Regions from separate parts of the Microbacterium sp. LBN7 genome, predicted to be linked through region 2. Evidence: predicted binding sites of a transcription regulator. Region 2 holds the regulator's gene; the other holds the start of a gene.
What was found. Region 2 encodes LexA, which represses DNA repair genes until DNA is damaged. Its sites were predicted from a motif close to TCGAACANNTGTTCGA; they were not measured.
Positions count from the first base shown of each region.

Region 1: a site for LexA is predicted at 5,190-5,205, ahead of LBN7_RS12230 (DUF222 domain-containing protein). Genes of this name have one in related genera too.

Region 1 is NZ_CP147856.1:2,540,177-2,547,361, forward strand. Features, by position in the region: gene hemC (hydroxymethylbilane synthase) at 1-517, shown strand, start outside; gene LBN7_RS12215 (uroporphyrinogen-III synthase) at 514-1,308, shown strand; gene hemB (porphobilinogen synthase) at 1,305-2,282, shown strand; gene LBN7_RS12225 (glutamate-1-semialdehyde 2,1-aminomutase) at 2,313-3,635, shown strand; gene LBN7_RS12230 (DUF222 domain-containing protein) at 3,734-5,179, opposite strand; gene LBN7_RS12235 (hypothetical protein) at 5,314-5,763, shown strand; gene LBN7_RS12240 (ATP-binding cassette domain-containing protein) at 5,834-7,185, opposite strand, start outside.
Region 2 is NZ_CP147856.1:3,507,170-3,514,354, forward strand. Features, by position in the region: gene ftsE (cell division ATP-binding protein FtsE) at 1-824, shown strand, start outside; gene ftsX (permease-like cell division protein FtsX) at 821-1,735, shown strand; gene smpB (SsrA-binding protein SmpB) at 1,794-2,270, shown strand; gene LBN7_RS16965 (TetR/AcrR family transcriptional regulator) at 2,279-2,872, opposite strand; gene LBN7_RS16970 (DUF4345 domain-containing protein) at 2,922-3,314, shown strand; gene LBN7_RS16975 (prolyl oligopeptidase family serine peptidase) at 3,298-5,187, opposite strand; gene lexA (transcriptional repressor LexA) at 5,280-5,966, opposite strand; gene LBN7_RS16985 (LysM peptidoglycan-binding domain-containing protein) at 6,255-6,635, shown strand; gene LBN7_RS16990 (histidinol-phosphate transaminase) at 6,772-7,185, shown strand, end outside.

The sequences.
Region 1 (7,185 bases), 970 kb from region 2:
GCTGGACGCCGTGATCCTCGCCGCAGCGGGACTCTCCCGGCTCGGCGCGGAGTCGCGCCTCCGGCGGGAGGAGCTCGGCCTCGCCGAGTGGCCGACCGCACCGGGGCAGGGATCGCTGGCCGTCGAGACGCGGACGGACGCTCCGGCCGAGCTGCTTGCCGCACTCGCTGCCCTGGACGACGAGGAGACCCGTCTCGCCACCACCGTGGAGCGCGCTGTGCTGGAGGGACTGGATGCCGGATGTCAGGCTCCGATGGCCGCTCATGCGGTGGTCGAAGGGTCCGCGATCCGAGTCAGGACGGTCGTCTACGCCCCCGACGGGGGCCGTCGGATCGGCCTCGACGTCACGGAAGCCCTGAACGGGGAGTATATTCGTCGGAACGGCAGTGGCAATGGAGCGGATGCTGCCGATGGTGCAGACCCGATGCACGCAGCGCGCGAGCTCGGGTTCACTGTTGCCCGTCGGCTGCTCGATCAAGGGGCGGCTGGCCTCGTTTCCCGAGAGCAATCCCTATGACATCCGATTCGAAGCAGGACCTACCGCTGTACGGCTGGCGCATTCTCGTGCCCCGTGGCGGGCCGTGGGGCGACGGCGTCGCCGCCAGCCTCCGCGCCCAGGGCGCGGTGCCGGTCGTCGCACCCCTCATCAACTTCGCCCCGACCAATGACCAGGCCGCGCTCGACGTCGCGTTGGAGCAGCTGGCAGCCGGCGCCTTCGACTGGCTGACGATCACGAGTGCCACGACCGTCGACGTGCTGTTCGCCCACCGCGCGGTGGTGCCGCGGACGACGAGGATCGCCGCGGTCGGCGAGACCACGGCGGCGGCTCTGCAGGCTGTCGGCTACGAGGTGACCCTGGTTCCGGCGCAGGACAACTCCGCCGAGGGGATGGCCGAGCAGCTGATCGCCCTCGAGACGGAGCCCCGCCGCATCCTCGCCCTGCGCAGCGAGATCGCGAAGCCGGTGCTCAGCACTCTGCTCTCGAACGCCGGACACGATGTCGCGAGCGTCGTCGCCTACCGCACGGTCGGGGTCCCGGTCACGGAGCGGATCCGCCGGGACGTCGAGAACGGCCGGATCAACGCGATCCTCGTGACGAGCGGCTCGGTTGCCGAACAGGTGCGCGAGCAGTTCCCCGAGATCCCCGACGAGACGCTGCTCGCAGCAATCGGCCCGCGCACCGCACGCGATGCTCAGAAGGCCGGCCTGCCGGTGTCTGTGGTCGCCGACCGCCAGACGGTCGACGCGCTCATCGATGCCGTCTCGCACTTCACGCTTCCGCACGCGGCCGACGAGTTCGCGCCGTGAGCTTCCCCGAGGTCCGCCTGAGGCGGCTGCGTCAGTCGCGCGCCGTGCGCGATCTGGTCCGTGAGACGTCGCTGGAGCCGCGTCAGCTCGTGCTCCCCCTGTTCGTGCGCGAAGGCCTCTCGGAGCCCGTGGCGATCGGCTCGATGCCGGGTGTGGCGCAGCATTCGCTCGACTCTCTCCGTGCGGCAGCCGTCGAAGCCGCGGAGGCGGGCGTCGGCGGTGTGATGCTGTTCGGCGTTCCCGCGGTGCGCGATGCCCGTGGTTCTGGTGCCGACGACCCGCAGGGCATCCTGAACGTCGCGACCGAGGCTCTGGCGGCCGAGGTCGGCGATGCCCTCGTCGTGCAGACGGATCTCTGCCTCGACGAGTTCACCGATCACGGGCACTGCGGTGTCCTCGACGCCGACGGTGCGGTCGACAACGATGCGACGCTGGAGCGCTACGCCTCGATGGCGCTCGCTCAGGCGCGGGCCGGATCGCAGCTGCTCGGCCTGTCCGGGATGATGGACGGCCAGGTTGCCGTGATCCGTGCGGCGCTCGACGCCGAGGGCTTCTCCGACACCCTGCTGCTGGCCTACGCCGCGAAGTACGCGAGCGCGTTCTACGGACCGTTCCGTGAGGCGGTGGACTCGCAGCTGACGGGCGACCGTCGCACGTACCAGCTCGATCCCGGCAACCGTCGCGAGGGCGTGCGCGAGGCCGTCGTCGACGAGGCCGAGGGTGCGGACATCGTCATGGTCAAGCCGGCGATGGCGTTCCTCGACGTGCTGCGGGAGGTCCGCGACGCCGTGCATATTCCGGTGTGGGCATACCAGGTGTCCGGTGAGTACGCCATGATCGAGGCCGCGTCCGCGAACGGATGGATCGACCGTCGCGCCGCCGTGCTGGAGTCGCTGCTCTCCATCCGCCGCGCGGGTGCCGACGCTGTTCTGACCTACTGGGCGACGGAAGCCGCCCGCTGGCTGCGCGCCTGAGGATCCGGCGCATTCTCTCGAAGGGCCCTGATGACCGACCGCAATGACGACCTGTTCTCCGCTGCCCGCGCGGTGATCCCCGGTGGGGTCAACTCGCCCGTGCGCGCGTACGGCTCGGTCGGCGGCACGCCGCGCTTCCTCGCCTCTGCGGCGGGGGCAAGGGTCACGGATGCCGCAGGTCGCGCCTACGTCGATCTCGTTGCCTCCTGGGGGCCGGCGCTGCTCGGGCACGCGCACCCCGAGGTCGTCGCCGCCGTGCAGGAGGCTGCCACTCGCGGGCTGTCGTTCGGCGCTCCGACCGAGGGCGAGGTGGAGCTGGCTGCGCTGATCGCCGACCGCGTGCGCTTCGGCGACATCCGTCCGGTCGAACGCGTGCGTCTGGTGTCGACAGGTACCGAGGCCACCATGACCGCGATCCGGCTGGCTCGCGGGGCCACGGGTCGCGATCTGCTCGTGAAGTTCGCCGGCAACTATCACGGGCACTCTGACGGGCTGCTCGCCGAGGCGGGCTCGGGTGTCGCGACCCTCGCTCTCCCCGGTTCGGCCGGTGTTCCGGCTCCGATCGCCGCCCAGACGCTGGTGATCGGATACAACGACCCGGAGGCCCTGGCGGCCGTGTTCGCCGAGCACGGCCCGCGCATCGCGGCCGTCATCGTCGAGGCCGCCGCGGCGAACATGGGTGTCGTCGCTCCTCTCCCGGGGTTCAACCGCCTCATCGCGGAGACCGCTCATGCTCACGGCGCGCTGATGATCCTCGACGAGGTGCTCACCGGATTCCGTGTGCACCCGGCCGGCTACTGGGGTCTGCAGGCCGCCGCCGGCGAGGACTACCTGCCGGACATCATCACGTTCGGCAAGGTCGTCGGCGGAGGGATGCCGCTGGCCGCGCTCGGCGGACGCGCTGAGGTCATGGATCTCCTCGCTCCGCTCGGGCCGGTCTACCAGGCGGGCACGCTCTCGGGCAATCCGCTCTCGGTCGCCGCGGGCCTGGCCACTCTGCACCTGGCCACGCCGGAGGTGTACGCGACCGTGGACGCGGCATCCGTCCGCCTTGCTGCCGCGCTCGACGCCGCGCTCGCGGATGCCGGGGTCACGCACGCCGTGGCCACGGCGGGCAGCCTGTTCAATGCGTCCTTCCGCGCGACTGCCCCGCGGGACTACGCCGAGGCGCAGGCGCAGGAGTCGTTCCGCTACGCCCCGTTCTTCCACTCCATGCGCGAGCAGGGCGTGGCACTGCCGCCGAGCGTCTTCGAGGCCTGGTTCCTCACGGCCGCGCACGGCGACGAGGAGTTGGAGCTCATCGAAGCCGCGCTCCCCGCCGCCGCCGCGGCCGCGGCATCCGCTCGGGCCTAGTCGGGGTCGCCAGCACGCCAGGACGCCGGCATGAGCTGGCCCGGCAGGAGCGGGCTTGGAGGAGCTGGCCTGGAGGAGCTGGTCAGGGGATTCGCCGCTCAGACGAACATGACGCGTCGCGGTGCCATGTCGGTGTAGGTGCGCCCGAGCGGACTCGTCCATTCGATGTCTCCACCGGGACGCTGTCGGGCGGTCCATCGATAGCGGCCGTCGATATCAGGATGCTTGAGCGCGTGGTGCCCCAGACACAAGTGGGAGAGGTTGTCGTTCGCCGTCGGCCCGCCTCTGGCGTGGTCGTGGTTGTGATCGATCTGGCAGCGCTGCGTCGGCATGCGACAGCCGGGGAACCGGCAGTGCTGGTCTCGTGCCCGCAGATGCCGACGCATCGCCTCGGTCGGCGAGTACGCGTCGGTCGCCGTCACCATCCCGGTGCGGTCGAGGAACAGGCGGGACCATCCGCCCGCGCGCGCAGCGAGGTCTCGCGCGATGTCGGGGTGCAGCGGACCGAATCCGTCGAACTCTGCCGGACGGTCATCGGCTCCGGCGAGGGTGGAGGCCGCGATGGTGACCTGGATCTGGGCGTGGATTCCATCGAGCCCTGTGCCGCTGGCTGCGACAGGATCGCTCGCGAGCAGCAGGTCCGTGAGCAGATCGGAGCGCACCTGATCGAGTGTGCGGTCGTCGGCCGGCACGTGCTCGATCCACGGGTCGGTCGTGTAGGTGTCTCCGCTGACGATGGAGTGCGCGTCGAGCGGGTCGTGATCGATGCGGTGTTCGTTGAGCGCAGGATCGTCCCGGTGCGGATCGTCGGCGGCGAGATCGCGCACGAACACGGCGTCGTCTCCGGAGTCGAGCGCGTCGGAGGAGAGGACAGGATCCTGCTCGTCGCGGGTGGTGATCACCTGCCGAGCGAGCCGCGTCAGCCGATCGAGGATCGCCGCGGCGAGGTGCTCGGGCAGCACCACCTGGAGCAGTGCGAGGCCGTCGTCGAGCGAGCGCATCGTCACCGCGCGCTCGCCGCGCGCGCGTCGGTGACGCTCGACCAGGGTCTCTCCGGCCAGCGACGCGGCGATCTGCCGCACCATGGCCCGCGTGCGGCCGGGGGAGTCGTGTTCGGCGATCTCGAGGGCCGCGGCGTCGTAGAGACCCAGCGTCTCGGCATCCACCCGTCCCTCCCGCACGGCCAGTCGCACGATCATTCCCGCACGGACGATCTCGCGCACGTGGGCCGCCGTGATGTCTCCCCGCCGGAAGGACTCCTGCACAGCCGGATGCTCGGAGTCGAGCAGACAGGCATCCGAGAACGCGTACTCGACGCTGCCTCGGGCCAGGCGTCCCGCCGCGGAGTACTCCGCGATCATGGAGCGGTGGATCGCGTCGCGGTGGTGCGGATGATCCTTCACATCTTGGTCGAGGATGCGCATCCGGTCGGCGAGGAACGAGGCCGCCTCGGCCTCGTTCACGGCGATCTGCCGGCGCTTCTCCACCCATGCGTCGAGCAACCGCTGACGCTGCTCGATGTCGCTTGTCGGAGAGGAGTTCATGCCTCTAGTATAGAACATATGTTCGAAAGTGCAAGAGGTGATTCGGGGCGACTGGTGCGATCCCACAACGGATCGTTGCGTTCCTGTGAGCAACTTCCAGACAACTGAGAGGGCCGCGCTGGCAGACTGGGGTCATGGTGACGTTGCTGCTGGACCAGACGCAACTGGAGGTCGTGCTCTCGCCGATCGAGCGTGCCGCCACCTTCCACCGGAGCAACCTCCGCGTCGTCCGCGACACCATCACCAAGGTGCAGCTCACGGAAGACGCCTGGACCTGGCTGCGCGGCGTGCCGAACCCCGGAACCCACATCCCCGGCGTGCTCGCCGCCGGCAGCTGGAAGGCTGCGGGCAGCCTCGACTTCGTGCTCATCCGTCGTCGTCGACCCGGTGTCGTGATTGACCTCGAGGGTGACGAGCAGTACCGTCGGCTGATCCTGAGCACGCGTCACGGTCTCGCGCTCACGCAGGCGCTCCGTCTCGACGTGTCGACCGAACCCGCAGACGTGGAGGAGATCGTCGCGACCGCGCCGACCCCCGTCTCGAAGGGCAGCCGCCGACCGGTCATCCGTCCGCGACCCGCCTGACCCGCCCGTTCATCGGGAAAGCCCTCCGCACCTTTCGGCGCGGAGGGCTTTCTCGTGTCAGCGGGCGGTCTCAGCCGTGATGGTGCTCGGAGTTCTCGTCGCCGTGGTGCTCGTGGTGCTCGTGATGCTCGCCCTGCTCGCCCTGCTCGCCGTTGTCCTCGGAGCCCTCGGAGCTCTCGGAGCTCTCGGAGCCCTCGGAGTGCTCGGCGTTCTCGTCGTGGTTCTCGGAGCCGTCCGAGTCCCCGGCGTCCTCGTCGTGGGTCTCGCCCTGCTCCCCGGCATCCGCTTCGCTGTCGGGGGCCGGCTCGCCCGCGAGCGGGACGGTGTCGATCACACCCGTGGACGCGACCGCCCAGTGCGTTCCCTCGTCGGAGGACGCATCCTGCGGATAGTCCTTCGGCTCGTCCTCGTAGTACGCACGTGCGGCAGCCGCGAGCATGGAGCTGACGGCAGCCGATCGGGGGTCGTCGTCGTCCGTGGAGTCGGAGTCGGGGGCCTCAGCGGCGTCGGGCTGCGCCTCGTCCTGCGCGGACCCGGCGTCCGCGTTCACGGACTCATCGTCCGACTCCGCTTCGCTGTCCGCGTCCGTCGCGTCGGAGGCGGCGTCGGTCGCCTCGGAAGCGACGTCGGCCGAGTCGGACGCCTCGTCCGCCGTGTCATCCGTCGCGCCGAGCTCCGTGAAGAACTCGACGCCGGCGTGCGCGTCGTCGCCCGGCTGGTCCGTGCCGTCCTGTGCCGCGTCGTCGGATTCCGTCGCCTCGGATACGGCGGGAGCCGACGTGCCGAACAGGATCTCGTCGAAGGAGCGCGTCGGCGCGGCATCCTCCTCGGATGCGCCATCGTGAGACGCATCGTCCTGAGGTGCATCGTCGGACGTAGCGTCGTCAGCATCGTGCTGCTCGACCGTGCTGTCCTCGACCGTGCTGTTCTCGGCCGAGGTCTCCTCAACGGACCTCTCCTCGACCGAGCTCTCCTCAACGGAGCTCTCCTCGACGGAGCTCTCCTCGACGGAGGTCTCCTCGACGGAGGTCTCCTCGACGGAGGTCTCCTCGACGGAGGTCTCCTCGACGGAGCTCTCTTCGGCGGCGAAACCCGCATCGGCCGCGTCGTCGGCGACGAGCGCTTCGGCAGCACTCTCCTCGACCGCAGCCTCCGAATCCTCCGAAGCCTCCGAATCCTCAGCTGCCTCCGAAACCTCCGCAGCCTCCGAAGCCTCCGAAGCCTCGGCAGCCTCGTCCTCGGCCGCCGTCGCTTCGTCAGCGTCGCCGAGAGCAGCGACACCCGCGACACCGGCAACCCCCGCGACACCGGCAACTCCCGCCGCGACAGCGCCGGCGGCGATTCCTGCGCCGGGTGCCTCCGCGCTCTGCGGGGCGACGAGCTGCGGCGCGGCGGCCTCGGCGCGCGGGCTGAACTTCCCGC
Region 2 (7,185 bases):
TGCCGTCGAAGACGGTGTACCAGAACGTGGCCTTCACGCTCCAGGTGACCGGATCGTCCCGCGGGTTCATCCAGCAGGCGGTCCCCGAGGCACTCGCCCTCGTGGGGCTCGACGGCAAACAGAAGCGGATGCCGCACGAGCTGTCCGGCGGTGAGCAGCAGCGTGTCGCCATCGCCCGCGCCCTGGTCAACCGTCCGCAGGTGCTGCTCGCCGACGAACCGACCGGAAACCTCGACCCCGGGACCTCGGTCGACATCATGCAGCTGCTCGCCCGCATCAACGCCGGAGGCACCACTGTGCTGATGGCGACGCACGAGGCCGGCTTCGTCGACGCCATGCAGCGTCGCGTGATCGAGCTCAGCGACGGCGAGATGGTGCGCGACGAGGTGCACGGCGGTTATGGCGACACATCGAACATCCCGCGGCTCGTGCCGGAGGAGGTGCGCGGCGCCGCGGCGGCCGCGGCGCTGACGGCCGTGCAGGAGGTTCAGCGCCAGACCGCCGACCTCTCCGTGGTGCGAGCCGCTCTCGCCGAGGAGCTCGACGCGCAGCGCAAGGCCGCGGCATCCGCTCCCGCCCCCGTCGCGCAGACGGCGCCCGCCTTCACCCGGCCGACGGAGCCCGGAGCGCAGAAGGCGGATGCCGCTGCCCCCAGTGCACCGAGCGAGGCTCGGCGCGAACCCGTCGAGGAGCAGGCGCCGGCCGCTGTCGGTCCGCGCACGCACCCGATCGTCCTCCCGCAGGTCGATGTCGCGGAGCTCGGCGTCGCCGATCGCCTCGGCCTGTCCGACGACGATGCCGAGGAAGTGGGCCCGACCTCATGAGAATCGGACTGATCCTCACCGAGGCCCTGGGTGGCCTTCGACGCAACATCTCGATGGTGATCTCCGTCGTGCTCGTCACGTTCGTGTCGCTGACCTTCGTCGGCGCGGCGATCCTGATGCAGTCGCAGATCGGCGTCATGCGCGGCTACTGGGCCGAGCGCGCCCAGGTCGCGGTGTACATGTGCTCGGCGGTCTCCGAGGCGGAGACATGCATCGACGGGACGGCGAGCGAGGAGCAGGTCGAGGCCGTCCGCGCGCAGCTGGAAGGCGAGGCTCTCGCTCCGCTGATCAGCTCGATGACCTTCGACACGAGGGAAGAGACGTACCAGAAGCTCGTCGACCAGCTCGGCGCGGATCAGGCGAGCGTGCTGACGCCCGACCAGGCGTTCGAGGTGTTCTTCGTGACGATGAAGGATCCGGGTCAGTCGCAGGTGCTCGCCGAGGCCTTCAGCGGACAGGCCGGTGTCGAGCAGGTGCAGGACCAGCTCCAGTACCTCGAACCGCTCTTCTCCGCGTTGACCGTCGCGACCTACATCGCGGTCGGCATCGCCGTGCTGATGCTCATCGCGGCGACGCTGCTGATCGGCACGACCATCCGATTGTCGGCGTACGCACGGCGGAAGGAGATCGGCATCATGCGCCTCGTCGGCGCCTCGAACCGATTCATCCAGACGCCGTTCGTGCTGGAGGGCGTGTTCGCCGCGTTCCTCGGCTCCGCCCTGGCCAGCGCGGCCGTGGTCGCAGGTGTGCACTTCGGCGTGAACGGCTATCTGCGCGGGCGCGTGCCCTTCATCACGACGTGGATCACGATGGGGGACGCCGCTCTGGTGGTGCCCGTCCTCATCGGCATCGGCGTGATCCTGGCCGCCCTCTCGGCCGGCTTCGCGATCCGTCGCTGGCTGCGCACCTGATCCGGCCTCGCACCTGATGTAGGCTGGTGGGCTGGCCACAACAGAGAGCAGGAGCACCATGCCCAGGGAACGCGGGGAGAAGGTCGTCGCGACCAATCGTCGCGCACGTCACGACTACAACATCGAGAAGTCGTACGAGGCGGGAATGGTGCTCACCGGCACCGAGGTCAAGTCGCTGCGCCAGGGGCGCGCCAACCTTAGCGACGGCTATGCGTTCGTCAAGGGCAACGAAGTGTTCCTCGACTCCGTGCACATCCCGGAGTACTCGCAGGGGCACTGGACCAACCACTCCGCGAAGCGCATCCGCAAGCTTCTGCTGCACCGAGCGGAGATCGAGAAGATCGCGCACGCCGTCTCGGCCGGCGGCTACACGCTGATCCCGCTGAAGCTGTACTTCTCCGACGGCAGGGCCAAGGTCGAGATCGCCCTCGCGAAGGGCAAGCGCGAGTACGACAAGCGACAGACCCTCCGCGAGCGCCAGGACACCCGCGAGGCCGACCGCGCCATGCGTCTGCGCAACCGCGTCGGCGAGTAGTCGCCGTCTCAGAGCGGCAGATCGAGGACGCGGCTTGCGGTGTCCGTCCATGCTGCGACGAAAGCGGAGCGCGTGAGGTCCCCCGGAGTCTTCTTGAGAAGAGCCTGGAGGATCGGCCATTGAGTCAAAGCGCTCATCAGAACCGCCGCGACGGCGTCGGGATCTGACACGCTGATCGTTCCTTCCGTCACCTGCCTCCTGATCCAGTGGGCCAACTCCGTGTAGACGTCGGCCATGACGCCCTTCCAGAGTCGTTCGGCGAGTTCCGGGTGCTGATCGAGGTCCCGGAGCAGGACTCGAAGCATCGTTTCGTCCGCCGTCATCGAGTCGATCACGCTGGATGCGATGACGTGCAACGCCTCTCGGGGATCGGCCGGCAGATCGTCGACTGTCGAGCGGCTGTTCTGGTTCAGGGTCTCGAGGTAGGTGTCCACCCCGGCTTCGAGGACAGCCGCCTTGCTGGCGAAGTGCTTGTAGAGGGCGCCGGATCCACCCGTCAGTCCTGCGGATACCTGGATGTCCGCGACCGAGGTTCCGTCATAGCCTCGCTCGGCGAAGAGCTTCATAGCGGCGGCGACTAGCGCATCTCGTCTGGCTCCCATAATGTGAGAGAGTAATCACTCTCTTCGTATCGTGCAAGAAAGGGCCGTCATGCAGAGGAGCGCGCTCATCCTCACACTGGCTGTGCTCGGTGCGGTGGCGGTCGCCTCGGGCCTGTACGCGATCATCTTCGGCCCGACTTCCGTGCCGGGCGGGTCGCCGACGTCCTCGAGCGTCGACAGCGAGTACCGGTTCGTCAACGTGTTCTGGCTCGCAGCCGGCGTCGCTGTGTGGTGGTCGCTCTTCCGCCTGCGTGAACGAGCGACGGTGCTGCGCACCATGCTCGTGCTGGCTTTCATCGGTGGCCTTGCCAGGGTCCTCTCCGCCGTGGTCACCGGATGGCCTCACCCGGTGTTCATCGCGAGCACCGTCCTGGAGCTGGTCGTCGTTCCCCTGGTGCTCTGGTGGCACGTCCGCTTCGTCGGTCTCAGAGGCTCGGAGTGAAGCCGAACACCCGCCCCAGGAAGGCCAGTTCGCGTTCCAGGGCGTTCACGATCGTCGTCCCGCTGCGGAAGCCGTGACCCTCGCCGGGGTAGACGACGTACTCGTGCTCGACGCCGTTCGCCGCCAGAGCATCGCGGATGGCCTCCGACTGCGACGGCGGCACGACCCGGTCCTCGGCTCCCTGCATCAACAGCACGGGCACATCTATCCGTTCCGCATGCGTCAGCGGTGAACGCTCGATGTAGAAGGCCTCGGCCTCCGGGAGCGGTCCGACGAGCCCGGTGATGTAGTGCTCCTCGAAGCCGTGCGAGTGCTCCGCCAGCATCCGGAGGTCGGCGACGCCGTAGCGGCTGATCCCCGCGGCGAAGGTGCCGCCGCGCACCAGCGCCGAGAGCACGGTCCAGCCCCCTGCCGAGCTTCCGCGGATCGCGATGCGCGAGGCATCGGCGAGACCCGCGTCAGCGAGGCCGCGCGCGGCGGCGATCACGTCGTCGACGTCGACGATTCCCCATTGCCCGTGCAGGCGGTCGCGGTAGGCGCGACCGTACCCGGTGGAGCCGCCGTAGTTGACATCGAGCACGCCGATGCCCCGGCTCGTGTAGAACGCGATGGCGGCGGATGCCGCGCCGGTGACGTGTGCGGTGGGGCCGCCGTGGACGAAGACCACGTACGGAGGCAGCTCGCCTTCCGGCGCTGCGGCCTCGGGGTTGGCCGGAGCATAGGCGAACGCATGCACCGAGCCGTGGCCTCCCTCCACGAGGATCGCGGTGGCGGGCGGCATCCAGGCGGTGTCGACCGGTTCGCCGCCTGCGACCGTGATCGTCTCGCCGGAATCGAGGTCGACGCACCAGACACCGGGTGCGCTCGTCGAGCTGCCGCCGGAGAGCAGCACGCGAGAGCCGGACACGTCGTCGACGCTCACGTGGCCGTCGCAGGGGACGTCGAGGGTGCGGGTCGAGCCGTTGGCGGCGATCTCGACGACGTCGTCGCGGCCGTTGGTGCGCACCGCGACGATGCGGCCGTCTGCGAGGGGCTGGTACCAGCGGTTGCCCAGCACCCAGAGTCCATACCCCGTGTCGGCGTCGCTCGAGGTGATCGCCTCCGGAGCGCCGTCACGTGTGCCGGGGACCAGCGACAGGCGCTGGAGCTGCCAGCGGCCGGTCGGGTCGTCGGCGTAGAGCAGCTCGGTGTCGCTCACCCATTCGGGCTGGAGGGCGGCGCGCGTGGCGACCCAGGGGCCCGCCTCGCCTTCTGCGCCTTCGTCGTCTGCTTCGTCGATCTCGGAGATGACCAGCGTCGCGCTCTCCCACGGCATCCGCGCGCCGTCCCACGCGACCCAGGCGATGCGCGAGCCGTCGGGCGAGAGCGCGGGATGTGCGACGAAGGCATCGCCCTGCGTGAAAGCACGGATCACGGCGTCATCCGCTGCCGCTGAACCGTCGGTCGGGATCTCCACGATCCCTCGGATCTGCGCTTCTCCGCGGAGGTCCTCCCGCACGGCGAGGAGCCGCCCCTGTTGTAGACGGAGTCCGCCGTGCGAAGGACCTGCGGGGGTGAGCGGGACAGGACCTGCATCGGGCGAGAGCCGGTACACGCGCTGGTCTCCCGCGTCGACGAAGTACAGCGTGCCGTCGGCATCCGCGGTCCAGGCGCCGCCGCCGTACTCGTGCACGCGCGACCGCGCGCTCCACGGCGCGGGGAGGATCACCGCGCCGCTCGAGCTGCGGACCGTCACGCGCCCTCCCTCGGACGAAACCGACTCGCCCCACCAGATCTCCGAGCCGACGAATCGCGCCCCATCGATCCGAGGGGCGGAGGCCGCGACCGAGGCGGCGGAGAAGGGCGATGGCCAGGAACCGTACGGGGACGACATGGTTCGAGCCTAGGCGGCCGTCGAAGCACGGCCTCCCGAAACCGGGAGGACGGCTCTCATGCCGGCGGACGGCGGATGCCGAAGGGGCGCGGTCAGACCGCGCGGAGCACCGCCACGACCTTGCCGAGCACCGTGGCCTCGTCGCCGAGGATGGGCTCGAAGGCGGAGTTGCGCGGGAGCAGCCAGGTGTGGCCGTCGCGGCGGCGGAATGTCTTCACGGTGGCCTCGTCGTCGAGCATCGCTGCGACGATCTCGCCGTTCTCCGCGCTGTTCTGCGAACGGATGACGACCCAGTCGCCATCGCAGATCGCCGCATCGATCATCGACTCCCCGGACACCTTGAGCATGAACAGATCGCCCTTGCCGACCAACTGGCGGGGGAGCGGGAAGATCTCCTCGACCTGCTGCTCCGCCGTGATGGGCACGCCGGCCGCGATCCGGCCGACGAGGGGGACGAGTGCGGCATCGCCGACCGGTGTGGCCACGTCTGCCGGGTTCTCGCCGCTCGTACCGGGAAGGTCGATCAGCACCTCCATCGCGCGGGTCTTGCCCGGATCGCGGCGCAGGTAGCCGCTCAGCTCGAGCTGGCCGAGCTGGTGGGTCACGCTCGAGAGCGACTTGAGTCCGACCGCATCGCCGATCTCGCGCATGCTCGGCGGGTAGCCGTGGTGGGCGATGGAGGTCTGGATGACCTCGAGGATCGCCATCTGCTTCGGGCTGAGGCTCTTCCGACGGCGCGTCCGAGGGGCCTCCTGCTCCGGGGCTGAGTTCTCGCTCATGGTGCTCCTTCAGTACGCGATCCGACGTTCCTCTTCGAATGTCGGAGGCCCGTGGTGGGGTGTTCTTATCGAAACCGTATCCGAGAATCGGCCTGATCTGGAAGATCTGTTCGAGCGTGTCGGAAGATTCGGGGGTCCGATTTCGAAGAACAGTTGACAGATGTTCGAACTCGAAGATATCTTCGGAACGTAGCTTCGCATTCACGGCTCCCGGCCGAGACGCGAATGCGAACGCTACGCCAACTTCACCGCCGGCCTCGCCGACGGGGACAGGGTAAGGAGCCCGACATGAGCAGCATCAGCATCAGCACCGCAGCGGTCATCCCGGCACGCCCGGCGACCCGGTCGCGACTGCGACTGACGGCTCGTGGTCGTGGTGTGCTGCTCGCCCTCTCCGCGGTTCCGCTCGCGGTCGGCATCGCCTTCGCGGCGATCAGCGGAGGCAGCGCCATCGCCGCGGGCGACGACACTGCCAGCAGCTTCAGCAGCGCGGACTTCCAGACCGTGACGGTTCTCCCCGGTGACACGCTCTGGTCGATCGCCAACACGGTCGCCCCCACCGCCGACCCGCGCGACGTGATCGGCGAGATCAGCCGTCTCAACATGCTGCGCGGCGGGGCCCTGCAGATCGGCCAGGAGCTCGCGATCCCTGCGCAGTACTCGAACTGATCCTTCGACGGGCTCAGTCCTTCGGCGGGCTCAGGAACCCATCCTTCGGCAGGCTCAGGAACCCATCCTTCGGCAGGCTCAGGAACCCAAGGGGAGGGGTGCGTCACGCGGAGGGCGCGCGGCCTAGCATGGAAGGGTGACTTCCTCACTCGATGCCCTCCCGCTCCGTGACGATCTTCGCGGGCTCACCCCGTACGGTGCGCCGCAGGCGCCGCTGCCCATCGCGCTGAATGTCAACGAGAACACGCATCCCGTGCCCGATGCGGTCGCGAGCGACATCCTCGACGACATCGCCGTCGCGCTGCGCGATGTGAACCGGTACCCGGATCGTGAGTTCACGACACTGCGCGAGGGATTCGCCGAGTATCTCGGTCACGGCCTCACATCGGATCAGATCTGGGCGGGCAACGGCTCGAACGAGGTCCTCCAGCACATCCTGCAGGCCTTCGGCGGCCCTGGGCGCACGGCGTTCGGCTTCGCGCCGACATACTCCATGTACCCGCTCATCTCGCAGGGAACGGGGGCGCGCTGGGTCGCGGGCACCCGTCAG